One region of the Pseudomonas sp. GW821-FHT07F05 genome, then DNA from elsewhere that is predicted to be linked to it. Evidence: riboswitches for the same ligand, from Rfam matches in the RefSeq annotation. Region 1 holds a riboswitch; each other region holds the start of a gene.
The links. Region 1 has a riboswitch for cobalamin ahead of AC07RO_RS04915 (ABC transporter substrate-binding protein). Riboswitches for the same ligand answer to the same signal wherever they lie in the genome.

Region 1 (8,013 bases):
GGTGTTTCTCCAGGAAGTCCTCGGCGGCCATGACCGCCACGCCGCCAAGTACGAAGACTGGCCCGACACGCCGCACTACGAATTTCTCGCCGACAGTATGTGGACGGACTTCGCCTACGGCCGCAACGCGGTCTACCCCGATGGCCACCACGGCAACGCGCTGCTGTCCAAATATCCGATCCTGCATTACCGCAATCTGGACATCTCGATCACCGGGCCGGAGCGCCGCGGCTTGTTGCACTGCGTGCTGCAAGTGCCAGGGCACGCCGAGGTCCATGCGATTTGCGTGCACCTCAGCCTGCTGGAAAGCCACCGCCAGTTGCAGCTCAATCTGCTTTGCGATCTGCTCGACTCCCTGCCCGAGGACGCACCGGTGGTGATCGCCGGCGACTTCAACGACTGGCAGCTCCAGGGCAACAAGCGCCTGCAGCGCTGCGGCTACCTGCATGAAGCTTTCGAGCGCAGTCAGGGCCGGCTGGCGAAAACGTACCCGGCGCGCTTCCCGATGCTGCGCCTGGACCGGATCTACCTGCGCAACGCCACCAGCCACCAACCAAAAATCCTCGGCACGCGGCCATGGACGCATCTGTCCGATCACCTGCCGCTGACCGTCGAAGTGCACATGTAACAGCGGGCATCACTCGTCACCGCCGTTGGTCTGCCAGCGAGTCGACGGGTTAAACGATTGCGTGAACGCCCCCTCACAGTTAAGGCGAGGCACCTGTCTCGCCTTCTCAATAACAAGAGGTCTGCGATCATGGCTAACACCGGAAAGTCGAACCCTGGCAATTTTGCGAACGATAAAGAGAAAGCGTCCGAAGCCGGCAAGAAAGGCGGACAGGCTTCAGGCAGCGGCAATGCCGGAAGCGATATGAAGAAAGAATCGGGTGCAGGCGCGAGCGGCACCGGCAAGAAAGGCGGCTCAGGCGGCAAGTCGTAACGACGTGCGGCTGAGTGAAGCGAGCGAGGGCCAAGGCTCTCGCTCTTTTGTTTGAGCATCAGTCAAAAAAGCAATGTACGCCTCATAGCAAGCACACGTGTCAGCGGCACCCTCCCCCTCATTTATCCGGATCGATCAGCGGCACCGTTGCGTCCCGATCAAGCTGGGAACCCGGGTCTTCGTTGCCCGGATCCATGTCGGCGTCAAATCCTGTCTCTTCATCACCCGGCTGAGGAGCGGGGCGCGGCGGAACGGGTGCAGCGTCAGGTGTATGGGATTGCATGGCAGTCACCTCTCGTTTCAATGTGGCCAATAATAGAGTCAGAGGGCTCGACAACGACCGGGTTCAATGGATCGAGCTTAGCTGGCGCTGACGGTCCAGTGCACGGCGTCTTCGGCAAACTGCAATTGCTCGACACGATGGGCAATGCCGCACGCCAGGGAGTCTTCAGCGCGGATCACCTTCTCCTCCGCTGACAGGCAGCGCCCTATGTCCAGCGGGTGCACCGCGCTCACGGTTTCGCTCTGATAGATGTTCACGTAGCGCTGCAGGTCGTTGTCCAGGCTGCGCAGGTATTCGCGCATGCGTGAGTGGTCTACCGAGCTCTGATTGAAGTACCAGCTCATGGGGTGGATCAGAAATCGCGAGTGGGGACAGACGATCCGCTCCTGAGCCGCCAGGTAGATCACGATGCCCATGGATTCGATGTTGCCGCTGTTCAACGCGCGGATCGGCACTTTCAGGGATTTCAGGAAGTTGTAGAGGGTGAATCCCAGTGCGGTGCTGCCGCCGGCGGTCGACAGATTCAGCAGCAATCCGGTCGCGCCCTTGCCGAGGGCTTCGAGGCAGCGATCCCGAAAATGCTCGGTGCTGGCCTGATCGACCCCGCAGTGGAAATGAATGATGTGCTCGCTCATCGGCGGCCTCGCTGGTCATGGATGGCGTACTCACGGGCCTCTTCCCGGCTGAAGCCGGTCCTACCAAGAATCCCGGCGCCTTCGTAGGACCGGCTTCAGCCGGGAAGGCGTCGGACGCCACTCCGCAAATACAGGCTATGGGCAATCCTCAAATCTGTGCCGTCGACGGATCTATCTGAAATGTTGAAATTCGCACTCGTGGCTAAAGTCGCATGGGATGAGGATAGCCGCTCGCCGAGCATGTGAAAGTCCACCGCCGCGCATTCCGAAGAACCCCTGCGGCAATCAACAGTCAGTAAAGAAGCTTCGCCGGTTTCATCGTGCTCGATCCGGGCCATGAACCGCGCGCCATCCAACACGCCCCACCGCACAGGACACCTTCCATGAGTCTGCACGACAAGATCATCGGCCGCCTCGGCTTCGGCTCCGCACCGCTGGGCAACATGTTCCGCACCATCGACGAGGAGGAAGCAGCGGCCACCGTTCAATCCGCCTGGGACCAGGGCATTCGCTATTTCGACACGGCGCCCATCTACGGCGCCGGCTTGTCCGAGCAGCGCCTGGGCAAGGCCCTCGCCGGCGTCCCCCGGGACCAATACACCCTAAGCACCAAAGTCGGCCGGCTGATTTCCGACGAGATCGACACCGAGACCCGCAGCGGCCCGTTCGCCGAAGGCCTGAAAAACAAGATCGTCACCGATTATTCCGCCGACGCCACGCTGCGTTCCATTGAAGCGAGCCTGGAGCGGTTGAACACTGATCGTCTGGATATCGTGTTTGTCCACGATGTGGCGCAGGACGCCCACGGCGATGCCTGGATCGAGCATTTCAATATCGCCCGCACTGGCGCTTTCCGCGCCCTCACCCGCCTGCGTGAAGAAGGCGTGATCAAGGCCTGGGGCTTGGGCGTCAATCGCGTCGAGCCGTGCGAACTGACGCTGGACCTGGAAGAAGCCCAGCCCGATGGTTTCCTGCTCGCCGGCCGCTATTCGCTGCTCGATCACGACCAACCGCTGCAACGGCTGTTCGACAAGGCCCGTCAGCACAACGCCGAATTCGTCGTCGGCGGGCCTTACAGCTCCGGCGTGTTGGTGGGCGGCAAGCATTTCGAGTACCAGGAAGCGTCGCCAGCGATGCTCGACAAGGTGGCGCACATTCAGGAGATCGCCCGTCAGTACCAGGTCGACATTAAATCGGCAGCGCTGCAATTTGTCCTTGCCAACCCCCTGGTGGCGGCGGTGATTCCGGGTGCCAGCCGCCCTTCGCGGATCATCGAGGACGTCACCGCGCTTAACGCACAGGTGCCTGACGGTTTCTGGCAGGCCATGCGCGATCAGGGCTTCATCGCCCTGCAGGCGCCCGTGCCGATGAAAGACTGATATCGTGGGCAACGACGCCGGGCCAGACGCCCGGCCTTGTTTTCTGCGCGAGATCTGTCCATGCGAATTCTGATCGTCAACGTCAACACCACCGAATCGATGACCGAGACCATCGCCGAGCAGGCCCGCAGCGTGGCCTCGCCTGGCACCGAGATCATCGGCCTGACCCCGCGCTTCGGCGCCGAGTCGGTGGAAGGCAATTTCGAAAGCTACCTGGCGGCCATCGCGGTGATGGACCGGGTGATGTCCTACGAAGGGCCCTATGACGCCGTGATTCAGGCCGGTTACGGCGAACATGGCCGCGAGGGTTTGCAGGAATTGCTCGAGGTGCCGGTGGTGGACATCACCGAAGCGGCGGCCAGCCTGGCGATGCTGCTGGGGCATAAATACGCGGTGGTCACCACGCTGGACCGCACCGTGCCGCTGATCGAGGATCGCCTGAAACTGGCCGGCGTGTACGAACGCTGCGCGTCGGTGCGGGCCAGTGGCATGAGCGTGCTGGAGCTGGAGGCATCGCCGGAGCGTGCGGTCGAGGCGATCGTTGAGCAGGCCATGGAAGCGGTGAATCGGGACAAGGCCGAGGTGATTTGCCTGGGCTGCGGCGGCATGGCCGGGCTGGATCAACTCATCCGTGACCGCGCCGGCGTGCCGGTGGTGGAGGGCGTGACCGCAGCGGTGGCACTGGCAGAATCACTGGTGCGTCTGGGGTTGAAGACCTCGAAAGTGCGGACCTATGCGACGCCTCGGCCGAAGAAGATTGTCGGTTGGCCGTTTAAGCTCTAAGCCGGTGGTGTTGAGCTCACGCCGATGGCGCTGCAAACACATACCTTGTGGGAGCGAGCTCGCTCGCGAAGACTGCATTCCAGCCGCAGAAGATTTAGCGGATGTGCTGGCCTCTTCGTGAGCAAGCTCACTCCCACAGGTGTTGCGTCCGTCCAGTTACTGCGAGGTGTCAATACATCTCCGGCACACTGTCGCTGCATTCGCCTCTCCCCACCGAATCGTTTAGTATCCCCGCCGCCGGTTTCCGCTCGGAATTAATAGGGAATCCCCAGGCGCGTGCTGCGCGCTGAAAGGGAACTGTCCCCGCAACTGTAGGCGCTGAGCCCTGCTTCCTGTTTGCCACTGGGTGACCCCGGGAAGGCCGAAGCACGGCGATGAAGCGTCAGTCAGGAGACCTGCCGGCCAGCATATTCATTCACCGGCGGGGTGTCCGGGGAAGGACTCCCGTTCGCGTGCCGTGCGCGCACCATGAGCCCGCCCTTTTTTCCGGGGCGTCTGTCGGGATGGACTTTCCAGCGCCTGCTTCGCCAAGCATTCAGGCTATCTGGAGATCGCTGTTCATGCCGCTGCGCCGCCTCGCTGCCCTGCTCGTCACCCTGACCTTGCCCACTGCCGCCCTCGCGGCGTCGACGATTTACCCCTTGACCGTGGACAACTGCGGCCAAGCGCTGACCTTCACCCACGCCCCGCAGAAAGCCGTGACCATCGGCCAGGCGGCCACCGAGATGCTCTATGCCCTCGGACTGGGCCCGAACGTGATCGGCACGTCGCTATGGTTTAACCCCGTCCTGCCCCAGTACAAAACCCTCAACGACGGCATCGCTCGGCTCGCGGATAACGCGCCGAGTTTTGAATCGGTGATCGGCAAACGCCCGGATTTCGTCCCGGTGCAGTTTGAGTGGATGGTCGGGCCCCAGGGCGCCGTTGGCACCCGCGAGCAGTTCCGCGACCTGGGCATCCCGACCTACATCCTGCCGTCCGATTGCGAGGGCAAGAACAACCGGGTCGGCGCCGACGGCACGCGCCTCGAAGCCTTCCGCATCGACACGCTGTACAAAAGCCTGCGGCAGCTGGCGCAGATTTTCGACGTGCAGGACCGTGGCGAGCAGTTGATCGCGGATTACCAGGCGCGAATGGCTCGGGCTGTGGCGCAGGCGAACGCCCATGCCAACCCGCCCGTCTCGGCGGTCTTCTGGTTTTCCAGCCCGGACATCAACGTCGATCCGTACGTGGCCGGACGCAAGGGCATTCCCAACTTCATGCTCGACACCCTCGGCATGCGTAACGTCATCGACTCCGACGAGGAATGGCCGACCGTGGGCTGGGAAACGATCGCCAAGGCCAACCCGACCGTGCTGGTCATCGCGCGCATGGACCGTCGCCGCTTCCCGGCCGACGATCACGAGAAGAAGCTGGCCTTCCTCCGCTCGGACCCGGTCACACGGAATATGGATGCGGTGAAAAACAATCGCATCGTGATCATGGACGCCAGCGCCATGGAGTCCAGCGTACGGCTGTTTGACGGCATCGAACAACTGGCTCAGGCCACTCACCCGCAATGACGTCATTCAGCATGCCCCGTTCGAGCGTCGTTCGAATCTTCGGCCACGTTGCCTGGGCCACCGCGTTGCTGGCGTTGGCGGTGCTGGCGGGCGTGGCGATCGGCGAGACGTCGATCAGCCTGCCGGTGATCGTTCAGGTGCTGGCGAACAAGCTGTGGGCCACAGGCTATCCCCTCGACCCCATCGATGAGGGCATCGTCTGGAATTACCGCCTGACCCGGGCCATCGTGGCCGCCACCTGCGGCGCAGGGCTGGCGGTGTCGGGTGTGGTTCTGCAATCGCTGCTGCGCAACCCGCTGGCCGATCCCTACTTGCTGGGCATTTCCGCCGGCGCTTCGACTGGCGCGGTGCTGGTGGCGATCATCGGCATCGGTGCCGGGACGATTTCACTCTCCACCGGCGCGTTTGCCGGGGCGATTGCTGCCTTCGCGCTGGTCGCCCTGCTCGCCCGCTCCTCTCGGGGCCAGACCGCTGCCGGCCAGATCATCCTGGCGGGCATTGCCGGGTCCCAGCTGTTCAACGCCCTGACGTCCTTCCTGATCACCAAGTCGGCCAATGCCGAACAGGCCCGCGGGATCATGTTCTGGTTGCTGGGCAATCTCAGCGGCGTGCGCTGGTCGTCGGTGGCGCTGTCGGTGCCGGTCGTGGTGCTCGGCTTGCTGGTGTGCCTGTGGCATCGGCGCGCGCTGGATGCGTTCACGTTCGGCAGCGACTCGGCGGCATCCCTGGGCATTCCGGTGCGCCGGGTGCAGGCCGTGCTGATTCTCACCGCCGCGCTGATGACGGCGGTGATGGTGTCGATCGTCGGCTCCATCGGCTTCGTCGGGCTGGTGATTCCCCATGCGGTGCGCCTGATGGCCGGGGTGCGCCACGCGCGTCTGTTGCCCTTGAGCGCCCTGATCGGCGCGCTGTTCATGATCGCCGCCGACGTGCTGTCGCGCACCTTGATCAAGGGTCAGGTGTTGCCGATCGGGGTCATTACGGCGCTGGTCGGCGCGCCGGTTTTCGCCATGATTCTGGTCCGCGGGAATCGTCCTCGATGAACGCCCGTCAGGAGGTGCCCGGTGCCATGCTGGAAGGCAGTGACCTGAGTTATTCGGTCAAGGGCGCGTCGCTGCTCAGTGGGGTGAGCCTGGCGATTCGGCCGGGGGAAAACCTGGGGATCGTCGGGCCCAATGGCTCGGGGAAGTCGACGCTGCTGAAGTTGCTGGCGGGGATTCAGTCGCCGTCTCAGGGCGACGTTCGCCTGGGCGGGCAGCGATTGTCGTCGCTGAGCCGGCGGGACATTGCGCGGCAGGTGGCGGTGGTGGAGCAGCACGCGCAGACGGGTGATTCGATCAGTCTGTTGCAGGCGGTTGAGTTGGGCCGTACGCCGTGGCTCTCGGCGCTGGCGCCGTGGGGCGCGGACGATGACCGGATTGTGGCGCAGGCGCTGGCGGATGTGAGTGTGCAGCACTTGGCGCATCGGGCGTGGCATACGTTGTCGGGTGGGGAGCAGCAGCGGGGTCATATTGCGCGGGCTTTGGCGCAGCGGCCGCAGGTGTTGTTGCTGGATGAGCCGACGAATCATCTGGATATTCAGCAGCAGTTGTCGATTTTGCGGTTGGTGCAGGATTTGCCGGTGACGACGGTGGTGGCGTTGCATGATTTGAATCAGGCGCTGGGGTGTGATCGTCTGGCGGTGATGGATGGGGGGCGGTTGGTGGCGTTGGGTTCGCCGTTTGATGTGTTGACGCCGGAGCTATTGGGTGAGGTTTTTGGGGTGCGGGGGCATTGGTTGGTTGATCCGTTTGACGGGGCTAAGGTGTTGAGGTTGAGGGCGCCAAGATCAAAGGCGTCGGCCTAACGGCCTCGTTTTCGCCTTCGGCGAGTTACTTGGAAAAGCACCCCAAGTAACCAAGGGTGCTTGCTCCTGGTTGGGTTCCTCCTTCGTCGGAATACCTTCACTCCGGTCTCGCTGCGTGGGCCCGCGCCGAACGGGCATCCATGCCCTGACGGCGCTCTCGCCGCATCCATGCGGCTCGGCCCACTCCGCGAGACCTCCGTTCAGCCTGCACCCAAGTCGCGTTTTGCGGTGTTTGAGCCTTTTGGGTATGAAGATCAAGAGCAGATCAAAGGCTTCCCGGCTGAAGCCGGTCCTACAGTGAGGTCACGCGTCCCTCACTGGCTTGACGCGGTCTCGTAGGACTGGCTTTAGCCGGGAAGAGGCCAGTTCAGGCGCTGAAGGATCTCCGGCCTGAACGGTATTTGTGGGAGCGAGCTTGCTCGCGAATGCGGTATCCCAAACGGCGCCGTTCATGCAGCCCCACCCCCAACCTCAATACCTCGGCTTCACCGCCTTCCACTCCGGTTTGTATTTCTGCATTTGCCGCACATCATCCCGCTGGCGAATCCCGCACGTCAGGAATTGGTCATTGAGTTTGCCCAGCTG
Region 2 (8,013 bases), on a different contig from region 1:
CTTTGTAGTCGTGGTAGGCGACGGCGTTCATGGTGGTGACGCCGCGCCCGTGAATGATCACTTGCGCGCCCGTGTCGCTGTTGGGTTTGAGCAGCACCGGGTTCATGTCGGTGTGGGGTTCGAGGCCGCAGGCCTGGGCTTGCACGGCCTGGGCGCGGCCGATCTCGCCGCCGTCCGCGGTCACTGCGCTGTTGAGCGCCATGTTCTGTGGCTTGAACGGCACGGTGCGCACGCCCTGTCGGGTCAGCCAGCGGCACAGCGCCGTCACCAGCGTGCTTTTACCGGCATCGGACGTGGTGCCCTGCACCATCAGGGTTTTGCCGATGTTCATGGGCGCTCCCGGGAGAACTCACTCAGTGCCTGTTCCAGACGCTGCCAGTCGGCGTCCTCGCGGGGCAGGCCGAAACGCAGGCTCCTGTTGTTGTTGAAGATGCGCAGAAGGATGCCCCGGTGTGCGCAGAACTCATACAGTTCTTCCGCCAGCGGCGTGATCAGCCACTGAAACAGCGCGCAGCCGCCCTTAGGCGCGAAGCCGTGGCGGCTGAGCACATCAACCAGACGCTGACTGGCCTGCTCGGTGCGCTGGCGCTGGCGTTGATGCCCGGCCACGTCGTTGAGACAGGCCTGACCGATGATGCGGGTTGGCCCGCTGACTGACCAGGGGCCGATCTGCCGCGCCATGACTTTGAGAAAGCGCGGCTCCGCCAGCACAAAACCCAGGCGCACACCGGCCAGCCCGAAGAACTTGCCGAACGAGCGCAATACGATGAGCCCCGAACGCTGGGTGTAAGCCGCCAGGCTCAACTCCGGCGTGTTGTCCATGAACGCTTCGTCGACCACCAGCCAACCACCACGCTGGGCCAGCCGCGTGTGCCATTCCAGCAGGCGTTCGGGCGTGAGGCTCAGGCCGGTGGGGTTGTTCGGGTTGACCACGACGAGCACGTCAAGGGTGTCGATGAACCGCTCCACTTCGTGCTCAAGCACTTCGCGCACCAGAAAACCGGTGTTGCGCCAGGCCTCGGCGTGCTCGGCGTAGCAGGGCGACAGCACACCGACCTTGCCGGCCTGGCGCAGACGCGGCAGCGCCTGAATCGCCGCTTGGGAACCGGCAACCGGCAGTACGTCCGTGGCGCCGTAGTAGCGGCGGGCGGCGGCTTCCAGACCGTCATCGGTTTCCGGCAGGCGCCCCCAGGCCGCTTCCGGGATCGCCGGGATTGGCCACGACCACGGCGAGATCCCGCTGGACAGGTCCAGCCAGTCCGCCTCATCAATGCCATATTTCAGGACTGCGCCACGCAATCGGCCGCCGTGTTCAAGCATAGAATTCTGTCCCCAGACACAAAATCAGCAACCACAGCCACACGCCGCGCTGCACCAGTTGCCAGCCGCGATCGATGGAGTCCGCGTCCGCCGGCAAGCCTTCGCCCAGGGTCGCGCGCTCATGCAGCTCGCCGTGATAAATCGCCGGACCGCCCAGCTCGACGCCCAGCGCACCGGCGCCGGCGGCCATCACCGGGCCTGCGTTGGGGCTGTCCCACTTCGGGGCCTGGGTGCGCCAGCAGCGCAGAGCCAGTCGGGTGTTGCCCAGCAGCGCGTAGGTTAATGCCACCAAGCGTGCCGGAATGTAGTTGAGCAAGTCGTCGATTTTCGCCGCCGCCCAGCCGAAGCGTTCGAAGCGCTCGTTGCGATAGCCCCACATGGCGTCGAGGGTGTTGCTCAGGCGATAGAGCACAACGCCCGGCGCGCCCAGCACGACGAACCAGAAGATCGCCGCGAACACCGCGTCGCTGCCGTTTTCCAGCACCGATTCGGTGGCTGCACGGGCCACTTCGGTGCCGTCCAGCTCGGAGGTCTGGCGACTGACCAGATAGCCGACGCGCCGACGCGCTTCGGGCAGATCGTCGCTGCGCAGCGCCTGGGCGACCGGCTCGACGTGCTCGCCCAGGCTGCGAAGACCCAACGCGCAGTACAGCGCCAGCACGTCCACCAGCCAGCCAATCAACGGTAGCCAGCTGAGCAACGTGGCGATCAGGGTCAGCGGAATGACGGCGATGAACCACGCCGTCACGCCATGGCTGCGCCAGCCCCGGCCGGCAGCATTCAGGCGCTGTTCGATGCGCTCGGCAAAACGGCCGAACGCCACCAGCGGGTGGTTCCGTTTTGGCTCGCCGAGCAACGCGTCCAGCGCGACCCCGGCGACGCTCAATAACGCCACACTCATTCAATCACTCCCCATGTGTTCTCGTAGACCAACTCTTGCAACGCGCGCGGCTGCGCCCAGCCCTCCAGCACCAGCATCGGCGCCGGGTAAAATGCCTTGACCGGGCCCAGGCACAGGATCGCCAGGGGTTTTGAACCGGTTGGCATCTTCAGCAGATCAGCCAGGGCCTGGGGATCGAACAGCGACACCCAGCCCATGCCCAGACCCTCGGCACGGGCCGCCAGCCAGAGGTTCTGGATCGCGCACGACAACGACGCCATGTCCATTTCCGGCAGGGTGCGACGCCCGAAGATGTGTTTGTCGCGGTCGTCCATCAACGCAGCGACCAATACCTCGGCGCAGTCGCTGATGCCCTCGACCTTCAGCTTCATGAAATCGTCGGACCGCTCGCCCAGGGCTTCGGCGGTGCGGATGCGTTCTTCTTCCACCTGCGCCTGAATCTGCGCGCGCAAGGCCGGATCGGTGATGCGCAGGAACCGCCACGGCTGCATCAGGCCAACGCTCGGCGCGTGGTGGGCGGCTTCGAGCAGACGGGCCAGCAACTCCGGCGCGACGGTGCCCCCGCAGAAGTGACGCATGTCGCGACGCTCGGCGATGGCGCGGTAAACGGCGGCGCGTTCGGGGTCAGTGAAGGTGTGTTCAGTCATGGCTCGCCTGTCCCGCGAGTGAAACACAGCAATCACCTGCGATGCGCCCCATGTAGGAGTGAGCTTGATCGCGAAAGCGGTTTTTCAGAAAAGGAGTGGGATCGGACGCGCCCACTTTGCGAGCAGGCTCGCTCCCACAGAATGCGGCGGTTGAATTAGATGGGCTCATGGCAAAAACAGCGCCGCCATCGCCTGGGGATTCGAGGGAAAGTAAAAGTGGACATACGACGCAGTCATGCGCCCTTCGCGGTACACCGCTTCGGCGCCGCGCCCGCCATTGGGGCTGAGGCCGCGGGCGATGGGGGTCAGCTCGGTGCTGGTCAGGGAGTGGTGATAGGTGTGGCCACGCAGGATGCCTTCCGGCAGTTCGACCGATTGCAGGGCCAGGGCGGCCAGACGCTTTTGCATCACGGCTTCCCCCTTGAGCAAGCCCACCCCTTCGGCGCGCTGGCCGTCGACATCGGTCAGGGCATCGAGCAGATACAACATACCGCCGCATTCGGCGAGCAGGGGCTTGCCGGCGGCGTGGTGCGCGCGAATCGCGGCCAGCATGCTGTGGTTTTCCGCCAGCGCCGTGTGATGCAGTTCCGGGTAACCGCCCGGCAGATACAGGCTGTCGGCGTCGGGTAATTCGCGGTCGCGGATCGGCGAGAAGAACGACAGTTCGGCGCCCATCTCCCGCAACAGGTCGAGGCTGGCACCGTAGAAAAACGCAAACGCCTCGTCGTGGGCGATGGCGATTTTCACACCGGCCAGCAGCGGTTCGGCCGGCACGAATTCCGGCGCGGTAAAGGTCACGGACGGTGGCAACGTGGCGTCGCAGGTGCTGGCCAGTGCGGTGGCCGCAGCGTCAAGGCGCATGTCCAGGTCATTCAATTCGCTCGCCTGCACCAGGCCGAGGTGCCGGCTGGGCAGCTCAATGCCGGTTTCACGGGACAGCGCGCCGTACCAGCGCAGGCCTTCAGTCAGGCTGCCTTCCAGCAACTGCGCGTGGCGCACTGTGCCGACGCGATTGGCCAGCACGCCGGCGAATGGCAGATCCGGCTGATAGCGCGCCAGCCCAAGCGCCAGTGCGCCGAAGGTCTGAGCCATGGCCGTGCCGTCAATCACCCCCAGCACCGGCACGCCGAAACGCCGGGCCAGGTCTGCGCTGGAGGGCGTACCGTCGAACAAGCCCATGACGCCTTCGATGAGGATCAGGTCGGCGTCGGCGGCGGCTTCCCACAACAGACGCCGGCTTTCGGCCTCGCCAATCATCCACATGTCCAGTTGGTACACCGGATGGCCGCTGGCGCGTTCGAGAATCATCGGGTCGAGAAAGTCCGGTCCGCATTTGAACACGCGCACCTTGCGCCCCTGATTGCGATGCAGACGGGCGAGTGCGGCGGTGACGGTGGTTTTGCCCTGGCCGGACGCGGGCGCAGCGATCAATACTGCCGGGCAGTGCCGGGGCTGGCGCTCACTCACAGTTCGATGCCTTTCTGCGCCTTGATGCCGGCTTGAAAGGCATGCTTGACCACGCCGATATCGGAAACGGTGTCGGAGAGGTCGATCAGTTCCTGCTTCGCCCCGCGACCGGTGACGATCACGTGCTGCATCGGCGGGCGTGCCTGCAAATCGCTCAGCACCTGCTCCAGGTCCAGATAGCCGTGCTTGAGGGCAATGTTCAGCTCATCGAGCACGACCATGCCGATAGAGGCGTCCTTGAGCATTTCCCGGGTCACGGCCCAGGCGGCTTCGGCGGCGGCGATGTCGCGCTGGCGGTCCTGGGTTTCCCAGGTGAAGCCCTCGCCCATCACGTGGTAACGCACTTGTTCGGGAAAGCGGCGGAAGAACAGCTCTTCGCCGGTGCTGTGGCGGCCTTTGATGAACTGCACGACGCCGCACTGCATGCCATGGCCCATGGCGCGGGCCAGCATGCCGAAGGCCGAGCTGCTTTTGCCTTTGCCGTTGCCGGTCAGGACCAACAGCAATCCGCATTCATTTGGCGCGCTGGAAATGCGCTCGTCCATCACCGCCTTTTTGCGCAGCATGCGCGCCAGGTGGCGTTCGTCACGTTCGGGGGATTCGCTCATCTCAGCTCTCCGCTTGAGGGCAGGTGTGGCAAACGGAGGGCACAGGCAAAGACTGTCAGCAGGCACCGGACATGGCCCGGCCTGCAGCAGAGCATCGCCCTCCGTGATGCTGTTCGATGGATCAGGCCGGTCTCCGGACTCATGAGTTGCCACAACCGTGGCAGGCCAGGCGCCTTCCCATGTTCAGCGAACACAGTGGCATTGTGCGTGGCCTTGACTCATTTACCGTTGCGGAGGCAGCGCCGGAATTGATCGCACGAGCAATCGCACCGGCTTCCCTGTTTCACCCTGTGGACCAACAAGGTCCCGGGCACCTGAAACATGGCGCGAAGGTTAGAGGGTTGACTGGGGAGCGTCAATCGAACCGTGGACAGAGCGCCCACGGGTTTACGGGATTTCACCCTGGAATGCACAGGTGTTCCTGCAGCAGCAGCCCATGAACACGTTGCCTCAAAAACGACTATTGCCTGGCAAGATTCGATGGCTGGATAACGCGCTTGGCATTCAGCCAGGCCTTTTGCCAATAAGGCTTGTCCAGGCTGTCGAGTTTGACGGTGCCGCCGGTGGCCGGTGCATGAACGAATCGCCCTTCCCCGACGTAGATGCCGGCGTGGCTGACGTGGGAGCCGCCGCCCGTGGCGAAGAACACCAGGTCACCGGTCTGCAACTGGCTGCGGTCGATGTCCGGGCCACGCAGGGTGATCATTTCCCGCGTCGATCGCGGCAAGGTGATACCGGCGGCGTCGTGGTAGACATAGCCGATCAGGCCGCTGCAATCGAAACCCGAATCAGGCGTGTTGCCGCCCCAGCGATAAGGCGTGCCAACGAGGCCGATCGCGCGCAACAAAACGTCGTCGGCGAGCGGTGAAGAAAACTGGGGAGGAGCGGAGACCACAGGCCGGTAGACGACCTTGCGTGGAGCAGGCGGTGGAGTGCTGGAACATGCGGCCAGCAGCACAGCCAGAGAGGCGACGATCAGGCGAACCGTTAACGACATAAACACGACAACCTGTGCGGGATGCAGCTTACTTTGCCGAGGGCCGGGGTCGCGCGCAAGAGGGGTTAGCCCTTTGCGCGCCCGGAATTAACGGGTTTGGCGCTTGATTGTAGTCGAGCTCATCGCGGTAGTGGTTGCAGGTACCGTTGAAGGTGCCATCGCCAGCGCGCGTTTGGCTTCGATGAACGTCTTGGCCCAGTAGGCATCGTCGAGGCTGTCGACGCGGACACCACCGCTGCGGCGGCTGCTGGAGTGGATGAATTGATCATCGCCCAGGTAGATGCCCGCATGGCTGACACGACCACGGCCGGCAGTGCTGAAGAACAGCAGGTCGCCTGGCTTGAGGTCATTGCGTTTAACGAGAGGGGCATCGATGTTGATCATTTCGCGGGAGGAACGCGGCAGGCTCATGCCCGCCTCTTCGCGGAAGAGATAACCGATGAAACCGCTGCAGTCGAAACCAGAGGTGGTCGACGTGCCGCCGAAGCGATAGCGAGTGCCTATCAGGGATTTGCCGCGCTCGAGGATGCTGTCAGCCAGAACCGGCAGGCGGTACGGCTTGTTATCGGCAAATTGAGCGAGCTCGTCTTCGGTGGCGACTTCGTCATCCAGTACGGAGGATGCGTAATCGGCACGCTTGCTGGCGGATTGAGCGGTGGCAGAGTCCCGGAACTGGGGGCTTTGCGACTGTTGTTGCGACGTCGGCATCTGGGCCGCACAGCCGAACAACAGCGTTACGAGTGCGAGAGGCACGAGGGGTGCGAAGCGGTTTAGCATGTGCACGACCGTGGCTGAAGTGTAAAGAAGCCGAGACTATGCCTTCAATCGTACCCATTTGCAAATTCAATCGAAACAAATGTGACTTACGATGTCGTCCATCACTTCTAAGGCTCTACACCTCAGAAACGCATCCATGTGCGCGGAATGATCGGTCGGCGAAGGGTTTATCTCGGCAGTAAAGCCTCCCGTCACCCGAGCGCGCAGCATGGGCTCATGAATGTACGGGAAGCTGGCGGTGGTTCCGATGCTGAGCACAGCATCAAAGCCTTTTGCCATCTCTTCCTGAAGCACGTTCAGTGCCAACTCTGGCAACATCTCCTCAAACAACACCACCGATGGCCTCAAAACGCCAGTACAGCGGGCGCACAGCGGTGGCAGTGGCCGGTTGAGGTGCTCGCTCAACTGCAGATCTTCGGCGCCACAAGATTGACAGTAGAGCGGCGCCAACTGGCCATGAATTTCGATCAGCCGTTCTGGCGGACTACCCGCAGCGCGATGATAGCCGTCGACGTTTTGCGTCAACACCCAGCATTCCGGCTTGCGCCGCTGCAATTCGGCGATGGCATAGTGCGCCGCATTGGGACGTCCATCCAGGCAAGCGCTGCCCAATTGTGCAATGTATTTCCAGCACAGCGCCGGATCACGACGCAGCATCGGGCCGGACAACGCCATTTCGATCGGCAGGCCGTCGTCGGTCTCGCCGTTGTACAGACCACCGACACCGCGATAGGTCGGCAAACCCGAATCCGCCGAAAGGCCAGCACCGGTGATGATCAGGATGCGTGTGGCATGGCGCAGGGCCGCGGCGGTTTGCAGGACTAAAGCCTGATCGACCACGGACGCGCTTACCAACCGAGGGTTTCTTTCAGGAACGGAATGGTCAGCTTGCGCTGGGCCTGCAGTGAGGCTTGATCGAGCTGTTCAAGCAGGTCGAACAGCGCACTCATGCTGCGCTTGCCGCGGGTGAGGATGAAATGCCCCACTTCGTCGGTAAGGTGCAGCCCGCGGCGGGACGCGCGCAATTGCAGGGCGCGGAGTTTTTCTTCGTCGGACAACAGGCGCATCTGGAACACCAGCGCCATGGTCAGCCGTGATTTCAGGTCCGCCAGCTTGACCGGCAGCTCTCGGGGCGAGCATGAAGCGGCGATGAGCAAGCGTCGGCCACTGTCGCGCAGCCGGTTGAACAGGTGGAACAACGCCTCTTCCCATTCAGGCTTGCCGACCACCGCCTGAAGGTCATCGAGGCACACCAGTTCGTACTGCTCCAGATGATCGAACAGGCCGATGCCTTGA
Region 3 (8,013 bases), on a different contig from region 1:
TGCCGGGGCAGGACGATGACATCGGCAGCGTTCTGACCCTGTGGCACGACTACCGCGACAAGCGCAATCAATACGAAGACCTGCGCAGCGATGCCTACGCGCACATGCCGCCGCCGGGATGGGCGACCCTGTGGGCGGGGAACGACAATGCGCTGCTGACCATCTTCCGCCACTTCGACAGCGCCTCGGTAAACAAAGGCCTGATCGGCGCGCTGCCCAACAGCGTCTGGCTGTTCGACTACCCCTTGCTGGAGCGCACCTATTACCAGCTGGCGGTGAATTTCGACGTCTACGGCAACGTTTCCCATCAGGTGCAGACGCGTCTGTATTTCGACCTGATCCGCAACGGCGCCGAGGTCAATTTCCTGCGCCTGATGCCGGCGGACAAGCGTGACGACATCCTCGGTGACTGGTACCAGAACGGCGGCAAAGTGAAGATGTGGCTGGATTATCAGGCCATCGACGATCACACCCCGACCGGCCTGAACCTCGATGAGCACAACCCCAAACGTGACTTCGAGCGCAAGTTGATCGAGCGTGCGGGCACCTTGAACGTGACGCCGGACCCGATCAATCGCTGCGACGGCGCCTATTGTTCGCGTGAGGGACTGGACCCGGTGTTCAGCGGAGTGGAGCAGGCACTGAGCCGGCTGACGTCGCGGCCGGCGGCTGGGCTGAAGGTCATTCACCAGTTGCCGGAGGCGACGATGCTGCGAATCCAGGACGGCAGCGGCAAACGCATCATTTACAGCATGCTGCGCAACCGCGCCCACAGTAACGTCGCCTTTCTGATGGGTGAGGATTACCGCTACCAGCCGGGCCTGGACACGCTGACGATCTACCCGGGAGTGCTGAGCAGCTACCCGAATTTCATGTTCAATATCCCGGCCAGCGAAGTCGGCGCGTTTGTTGGCGCGATGGAGCAGGCCCATGATCACAAGCAGGCGTTTGACGCCATCGTCCAGCGCTGGGGCGTGCGCCGCAGCCATCCATTATTCTGGACCTACTTCCACGACCTGGACCGCTACCTTCAGGAAACCGAACCCCGCGAGGCAGGGGTGCTGGACATGAATCGGTACGAGAATCTGTGAGTCGCAGGGGCGCTGTCATTTAAGGAATCTTCACATTCGGCGTCGGCCCGGCTGACGCTGCTTCAAACGGGGAAACCCTTATTGGACATGGCGTGCAGCCATTATGCAGCCCGTCAGTGGCGCCGAACCTTTTTGCAATTTTCGAAGTCGGACCCTGTGAGTCGCTCTCCGACGCCGTGCCTTTGCCGGTATAGCGCCAGGGGTCAATCCAGACGAAGCAAGAGGTTGCAGATGTTGATTTCGGTTCAGGCCCTGCGGGCACTCGCCGCGTGGGCCGTTGTGTGTCACCACTTCATGCAGATTTTTTTCGACTTCCAACCGAGTGGGCCAGTCGGCCGCTTTTTCACTGAAAAAGGCGCGGTCGGCGTCGACATTTTTTTCGTCATCAGCGGTCTGGTCATCTATCTGTCAACCGTGGACAAGGACATCCCCGCCGGCCGTTTCATGCTCAACCGCGTTATTCGTATCGTCCCGGCGTACTGGCTGTACACCTTGGTGATGGGCGTATTGGTCGTGGTCGCCCAACCGCTGCTGCCCCACCAGGTGGTCGACTGGCAGAGCTTTGTGCTGTCGCTGCTGTTCATCCCTTCGGAAAACCCCGGCGGTTACGGCCTCTATCCCACCCTCAACGTGGGCTGGACGCTGAACTACGAGATGCTGTTCTACGTGCTGTTCTCGATGGTCTTTCTCTTTCAGCAGCGTCTGCGCCCGTTGATCCTCGCGGCGGCGCTGTTCGCCATTACTGACGTGCTGGGTCGGTCGGGCCTGGTCAGCCGGTTCTACGCCAATGACATCGTTTACGAATTCCTCCTCGGCATCTTCGTCGGCGTGATGTATCGCCGGGGCTGGATCAGCGAACGGTTGTGGTTGCCATTGATCGCGATCGGCGCCGCGCTGTTCACCATCGACCACCTGCAACCGGCGCCTCGCATCATCAATTGGGGCCTGCCAAGCGCTGTGATTGTGGTGGCCTGCATCTCCCTCGAACCCTATCTGCGCAACTACCGCCTTCTCAAAGTCATGGGCGACTGCTCGTATTCGGTGTATTTGCTCCACGTGCTGGTGCTGTATGCGGGCTGGCTGGTGAGCGAACGTTATGGCGTTAACCCGTATGTGGTGTTTGCCGTGTGTGTGCCGGTCATCGCTCTGGGGGCGTGGCTCAGTTATGAGTGGATCGAGAAGGGCCTGTACCGACGCATGAAGGGCTGGCTGGATCAGAGAAGGGCGAGCAAGGAAGCAGCTCTGTCGTGACGGGTTTTTAGTCGAGGCGAACCGCTTACCTGACTAAAACACTAGGGCTTTGTCAGGCGCAGTTGATTGGCGTAAACTGCGCCCCACGTCTGCGAGGAATTTTCATGACCGCTATTACGATTACTGATGCCGCCCACGATTACCTGGCCGATCTGCTGGAAAAGCAGAACACCCCCGGCATCGGCATCCGCGTGTTTATTACCCAGCCTGGCACCCAATACGCTGAAACCTGCATTGCCTACTGCAAGCCGGGCGAAGAGAAACCTGAAGACACGGCCATCGGCCTGAAAAGTTTCACCGCCTGGATCGACGCGTTCAGCGAAGCGTTTCTGGACGACGCCGTTGTCGATTACGCGACTGACCGCATGGGTGGTCAACTGACCATCAAGGCGCCAAACGCCAAAGTGCCGATGGTCAACGCCGACAGCCCGATCAACGAGCGTATCAATTACTACCTGCAGACCGAGATCAACCCGGGTCTCGCCAGTCACGGCGGCCAGGTGACCTTGATCGAGGTGGTGGAAGAAGATGAGGCAAATGTCGCCATTCTGCAGTTCGGCGGTGGTTGCCAGGGTTGCGGTCAGGCAGATGTGACGCTCAAGGAAGGCATCGAGCGCACATTGCTGGAGCGCATCCCCGAGCTGACCGGTGTGCGTGACGTGACCGACCACACCCAGAAAGAAAACGCGTACTACTGAGTCAACGTGTGATTCCAGGAAGTATGGTGTTGCAGGCAAGCCCCGACGAGTTCGGGGCTTTTTTGTGGGCGCTCGCCAAGGTCTAGAGGCGCACGCTAGGGCCTGAACACATGGGCATGGCCCGCGCGATACAGCGATGACTCGCTGAACACGTCGTTGCCCAGTACCCGACCCACCAGGATCAGCGCGGTGCGACGAAATCCCTTGATCCGCACCTTCTCCTCGATGTCTGCCAGTGTGCCGGTGACCCAATCCTGATCGGGCCAGCTGGCGCGATGCACCACGGCAATGGGACAGTCGGCGCCATAGTGCGGCGTCAGCTCGGCAACGATCTTGCCGAGGTTATTGACCCCCAGATGGATCGCCATGGTTGCCCGGTGCCGTGCCAGATCGCCCAGGCTTTCGCCTTCGGGCATGTCGGTTTTGTCGGCGTAGCGGGTCAGGATCACGCTCTGAGAGATGTCCGGCAGCGTCAGCTCTGTCCCGAGCAACGCGGCGCAGGCGGCGGTGGCGGTGACGCCGGGGATGATTTCGAAGGGGATCTGCAGATCGCGCAGGCAGCGGATTTGTTCGCCGATCGCGCCATACAGGCTCGGATCGCCGGAATGCACACGCGCCACGTCCTGGCCCTGTGCATGAGCGGATTTCATCAGCTCGATGATCTGCTGAAGGTGCAATGGAGCGCTGTTGGTGACCTGGATCGCCTGATGACCTTCCAGCACTGCTTCAGGCACCAGGGAACCGGCGTAAATGATCACCGGGCAGGAGCGGATCAGCCGCTGGCCTTTGACAGTGATCAGGTCCGGATCGCCGGGGCCGGCGCCGATGAAAAAAACAGTCATGGGGTTTCCTGATTGGGGTTCATTTGAGCAGTGGCTCGTCGGATGCATTCTCCCTGAGCGCACTCGGTCTGACTTTTCAGTACTGGCTTTAGCCGGGAAGGGGCCCTCGGGCACACCATCAAAATCTGCGGTGTGACTACTGACGTCTTCCCGGCTAAAGCCGGTCCTACAGTTCTAGCCGGTCCTACAAGATTGAGCCGGCCTATGAGATTGCTCCAGCCCTAACGTTTGCGGTTGCCAGAGCAAAGGTCGCGTGGGGGCTTTTTCGGCGGGGGATGACCAAGGTCGCGGGCGCGCCGGTCAACCGTGTCACCATCGCCAGCGCCGCGCTTTCTGCCACGCCGTAGCAGCCGGTGCGTTCGAAGGCGATGTCCGAAAGGTAAGTCAGCTGTGCCTCGTAAGCCGCCAGATCACCCGCGCTGAAAAACCCGATCGTCAGCCCCAGCTCATGACCCAGTGCCAGCAGCCCCACCTCGGCCGACTTGCCGTCAATGGAGGCGAGGGCGGCAACGTCTGTCAGCTGAAGACGACCCTCCCGCAACCCATGCTCCATCAACTGCCGAAGCTCCAGCGCCGAACAGCCGCGCTGGCAGCCCAGACCGACCACCCACAGCGGCCGATCGCGCACTTCATTCACAGAGCAGGCTTCAAACCGACGTGCGTCTCGGTCGCTTCATTGCGCCGAAACAACCAGGCGCTGATCCAGCCCAGGGCAATCCAGAAAACCGCATTGGTCAGCAGCGACGCGATCTTGAATTGCGCTTCAAGGGCTTCCGGCGCCAGTGCCGAATGCACCGCCGGTTGCGGCGCGCCGACGATATGCGGCACCACCAGGATCACCGCGCCCAAGGCCTTCAACACCCAGTGCCGTGCAAACACTATCAATGCCAGGCCTGAAGCCGTGGAGGCGGCGGTGCCGACCCACCAGATCTGCCGTTGGGTCAGATCCGCCGCGACAGTGCCGGGCAGCTCGGGCGGCAAACCAAGAGTGGGCGCCAGCACGAACACCGCATAACCGGCCAACCCCCACAGCACGCCTTCGCGGGCACTGGTCGGCGTACGCAGGGTGTACAGCGCCGCCAGCATCAGGGCGAAGCCGACCGCGACCACCAGATTGCCGCCGGTGGTGGACAGCACGCGCTGCCAGCCGTCTTCCGGCTCCCAGGCTTCGGCGTCATGGACGTGGCCGGCCATCGCACCCTCGGCGTGCTCGTGCATCTCGGCAGCCGGGGCCTTTTCGTAGGTCTCCGCCTGCAGGATCAGTGGCGCCACCGAGAAGCTTTGGAGCAGTGTCAACAGCAGGGCGGCGAGCAGTCCGCTGAACCCGGCCGTTTGCGCAATTCGCTTGAACATGGCGGCGGGTCTCAATGGCACGGGAAGGCGGAGCTGTGACGGGTGTCGTGTGCCGCGTTGTGCACCGCATCGATGTGGGAGAAACCGGCGAAGTACACCAGAAACGCACCGAGAAACATCGCGCTGACGGCGGCGACAAGGCGCTGGTTTTGGGTGGCGGTCACGGCTGTTGTGGTGTTTGTGCTGGTGCCGGTGCCGGACGTCTGGCGGGGTGTGCTGATGGACATGGCGCTTCCCTCTGAAGTGGATTCAGCGGACGGAAAGACGCGAAGACACCGCAGGCGAAGGCCGGCAGTGATCAACAGCGCCCGCCCACCGCGGGTTGTGTTATGTAGCGTTATCGGGCCGGTCTCCGGGCTCGCGAGGGGCACATGCATCAGCCGTTACAGCCGTCGTGCCTTCAAGAATCGCCTTCCCATATCGATGCCGACACAGTGGATCTGACTCTTCACTCGCTTACCGTTGCGGGGGCAGCACCGGACTGATACACACCCGAAGGTCTGTACGCACCGGTTTCCCGTTTCACCCTGTGAAGGGCACCCGTAACAAGGTGTGTAGCAGACCACGGGCTGTTTGGCTCGTCAATCGGCCCTTCAGCCGATGCGTCAATCAATGCAGCGATCGGTGCGTCAATTGGTGCGGCGATCATTGCAAAGCGCGATTGACCGGCCTCCAGTCACTGCGTAGCCTTGCGCACTTGAGGTTCGCCGGGCGCCTTTATCAACTACCAAGGCCACCGGCGCTAAGAAGGGAATGCGGTATCAAGCCGCAGCTGCCCCCGCAACTGTAAACGGACAGCTTCATTGCACAGCCACTGCGCGAGCGGGAAGGCGCGATGAATACCAGTCGCCTGATGATGCCTGTCAGCGACCGGCCGCCGTGAGCCAGGAGACCTGCCTCGAATCGGACCGCCTGCAAGCGGCCGAGGAATTCCACTACAACCGGGCGGGGTGATCCGGTGGCGAATCGAACCGCGCGCCTGCTTCCACCGGCCTGCGCTGTTTTCGTCCTCGTTGCCCCGCCGCACGCCTGAGGGCAACCGATGAAAACACTGGCCAAACTCCCCGTCACCATCGTCACCGGCTTTCTCGGCTCGGGCAAAACCACCTTGCTGCGGCACATGCTCGACAACGCCGAAGGCCGACGCATCGCCGTCATCGTCAACGAATTCGGCGAACTGGGCATCGACGGCGACATCCTCAAGCAATGCACCATCGGCTGCACCGAAGAAGAAGCCGTCGGTCGCGTGTACGAACTGGCCAACGGCTGCCTGTGCTGCACCGTTCAGGAAGAGTTTTTCCCGGTGATGCAGGAACTGGTCGCCCGTCGCGGCGACCTCGATCACATCCTCATCGAAACCTCGGGCCTGGCCCTGCCGAAACCCCTCGTCCAAGCCTTCCAGTGGCCGGAAATCCGCAACGCCTGCACCGTCGACGCCGTGATCACCGTGGTCGACAGCCCGGCCGTGCTCGCCGGCACCTTCGCCGCGTTCCCGGACCAAGTCGACGCCCAGCGCAAGCTCGATCCGAACCTGGATCACGAATCGCCGCTGCACGAACTGTTCGCCGACCAACTGGCCAGCGCCGATCTCGTCGTGCTGAACAAGGCCGACATGCTCGACGCTGATGCTCTCGCCGCCGTGCGTGCCGAAGTCGCCGAAGAACTGCCGCCGGCGGTGAAGATCGTCGAAGCGAACCGGGGCCAGCTGCCGATCAGCGTATTGCTGGGCCTGGGCGCCGAATCCGAGCTGCACATCGACGGGCGCAAGACCCACCACGATCACCACGAAGGCGACGATCATGATGACCACGACCATGACGCCTTCGATTCCATCTCCATCACGCTGCCCCAGGCCGACGAATCGCTGTTGCTCGACGCGCTGACCCAGGCCGTCGTCCAGCACGGCATCCTGCGTGTCAAAGGCTTCGCCGCCATTCCCGGCAAACCCATGCGCCTGCTGGTGCAAGGCGTCGGCACGCGTTTCGACAAGCATTTCGACCGCGCCTGGAAAGCAGACGAAGCCCGGGAAACCCACCTGGTGCTGATCGGCCAGGAACTGGACGCCGGCGTCCTCGAAGCGCAATTGCGCGACGCAGTCTCAGGCATAAAAGGCTAACCATGCACCTGCTGCGTACACAGCCCGGCGGCTTCGTCCCCGACGACAGCATCGCTGACCTGGGCCAGACGCCCGCCGAGCTGGTGATCCTGTGCAGCGCCGACTCAAATCTGGCGCTGCTGGCTGAAACCGCGCGGCAATTGCCGGATAGCTACCCGAGCCTGCGCCTGGCCAACCCGATGCAGGTGCAAAACCATGCGTCGGTGGATCTGTACGTGGACGAGGTGCTGCGCCACGCCAAAGTCATCCTGATTTCCCTGCACGGCGGCATCGGCTACTGGCGTTATGGCGTCGAGCGGCTGGTGGAGCTGGCCGCGAAAGGCGTGAAGCTGATTCTGGTCCCGGGCTGTGATCGGCCAGACCCCGAGCTGAGCGGCCTGAGCACGGAATCCGTCGAAGACCGCGAGCGTCTCTGGCATTACCTGCGTCAGGGCGGCAAGCACAACGCGCTGGCGCTGTTCAATTTCATCGCCACCCGCTGGCTGGGTGGCGACTACCCCTGGGCCGAGCCGCAGACCCTGCCGCGCACCGTGATTTATCACCCGCACCACGCCAACGCCGACCTGGCCCGCTGGCAGGCCGACTGGCGCGCCGATCAGCCGGTCGCGGCCGTGCTGTTCTATCGCTCCCACCTGCAGGCAGCCAACACCGGTTTCATCGAT

Region 2: it holds a riboswitch for cobalamin, as region 1 does, so the genes downstream of both, cobO (cob(I)yrinic acid a,c-diamide adenosyltransferase) here and AC07RO_RS04915 (ABC transporter substrate-binding protein) in region 1, are expected to answer to the same signal.
Region 3: it holds a riboswitch for cobalamin, as region 1 does, so the genes downstream of both, cobW (cobalamin biosynthesis protein CobW) here and AC07RO_RS04915 (ABC transporter substrate-binding protein) in region 1, are expected to answer to the same signal.

What each region holds. Positions count from the first base shown of each region.
Region 1 is NZ_JBWKQL010000002.1:156,554-164,566, reverse strand. Features, by position in the region: gene AC07RO_RS04945 (endonuclease/exonuclease/phosphatase family protein) at 1-628, shown strand, start outside; gene AC07RO_RS04940 (con-10 family general stress protein) at 758-940, shown strand; gene AC07RO_RS04935 (hypothetical protein) at 1,059-1,223, opposite strand; gene AC07RO_RS04930 (ATP-dependent Clp protease proteolytic subunit) at 1,301-1,858, opposite strand; gene AC07RO_RS04925 (aldo/keto reductase) at 2,242-3,237, shown strand; gene AC07RO_RS04920 (aspartate/glutamate racemase family protein) at 3,298-4,020, shown strand; cobalamin riboswitch at 4,242-4,437, shown strand; gene AC07RO_RS04915 (ABC transporter substrate-binding protein) at 4,581-5,582, shown strand; gene AC07RO_RS04910 (FecCD family ABC transporter permease) at 5,594-6,625, shown strand; gene AC07RO_RS04905 (ABC transporter ATP-binding protein) at 6,622-7,428, shown strand; gene AC07RO_RS04900 (glucarate dehydratase family protein) at 7,900-8,013, opposite strand, start outside.
Region 2 is NZ_JBWKQL010000001.1:716,210-724,222, reverse strand. Features, by position in the region: gene AC07RO_RS03405 (cobyric acid synthase) at 1-331, opposite strand, end outside; gene cobD (threonine-phosphate decarboxylase CobD) at 328-1,320, opposite strand; gene cbiB (adenosylcobinamide-phosphate synthase CbiB) at 1,313-2,221, opposite strand; gene bluB (5,6-dimethylbenzimidazole synthase) at 2,218-2,868, opposite strand; gene AC07RO_RS03385 (cobyrinic acid a,c-diamide synthase CobB) at 3,034-4,335, opposite strand; gene cobO (cob(I)yrinic acid a,c-diamide adenosyltransferase) at 4,332-4,943, opposite strand; cobalamin riboswitch at 5,051-5,276, opposite strand; gene AC07RO_RS03375 (C40 family peptidase) at 5,404-5,940, opposite strand; gene AC07RO_RS03370 (C40 family peptidase) at 6,028-6,717, opposite strand; gene AC07RO_RS03365 (NAD-dependent deacylase) at 6,784-7,557, opposite strand; gene hda (DnaA regulatory inactivator Hda) at 7,566-8,013, opposite strand, start outside.
Region 3 is NZ_JBWKQL010000021.1:14,029-22,041, reverse strand. Features, by position in the region: gene AC07RO_RS26070 (fatty acid cis/trans isomerase) at 1-1,091, shown strand, start outside; gene AC07RO_RS26065 (acyltransferase family protein) at 1,323-2,342, shown strand; gene nfuA (Fe-S biogenesis protein NfuA) at 2,447-3,040, shown strand; gene cobM (precorrin-4 C(11)-methyltransferase) at 3,136-3,882, opposite strand; gene AC07RO_RS26050 (cobalamin biosynthesis protein) at 4,085-4,519, opposite strand; gene AC07RO_RS26045 (CbtA family protein) at 4,516-5,235, opposite strand; gene AC07RO_RS26040 (CbtB domain-containing protein) at 5,247-5,462, opposite strand; cobalamin riboswitch at 5,562-5,794, opposite strand; cobalamin riboswitch at 5,919-6,150, shown strand; gene cobW (cobalamin biosynthesis protein CobW) at 6,278-7,351, shown strand; gene cobN (cobaltochelatase subunit CobN) at 7,354-8,013, shown strand, end outside.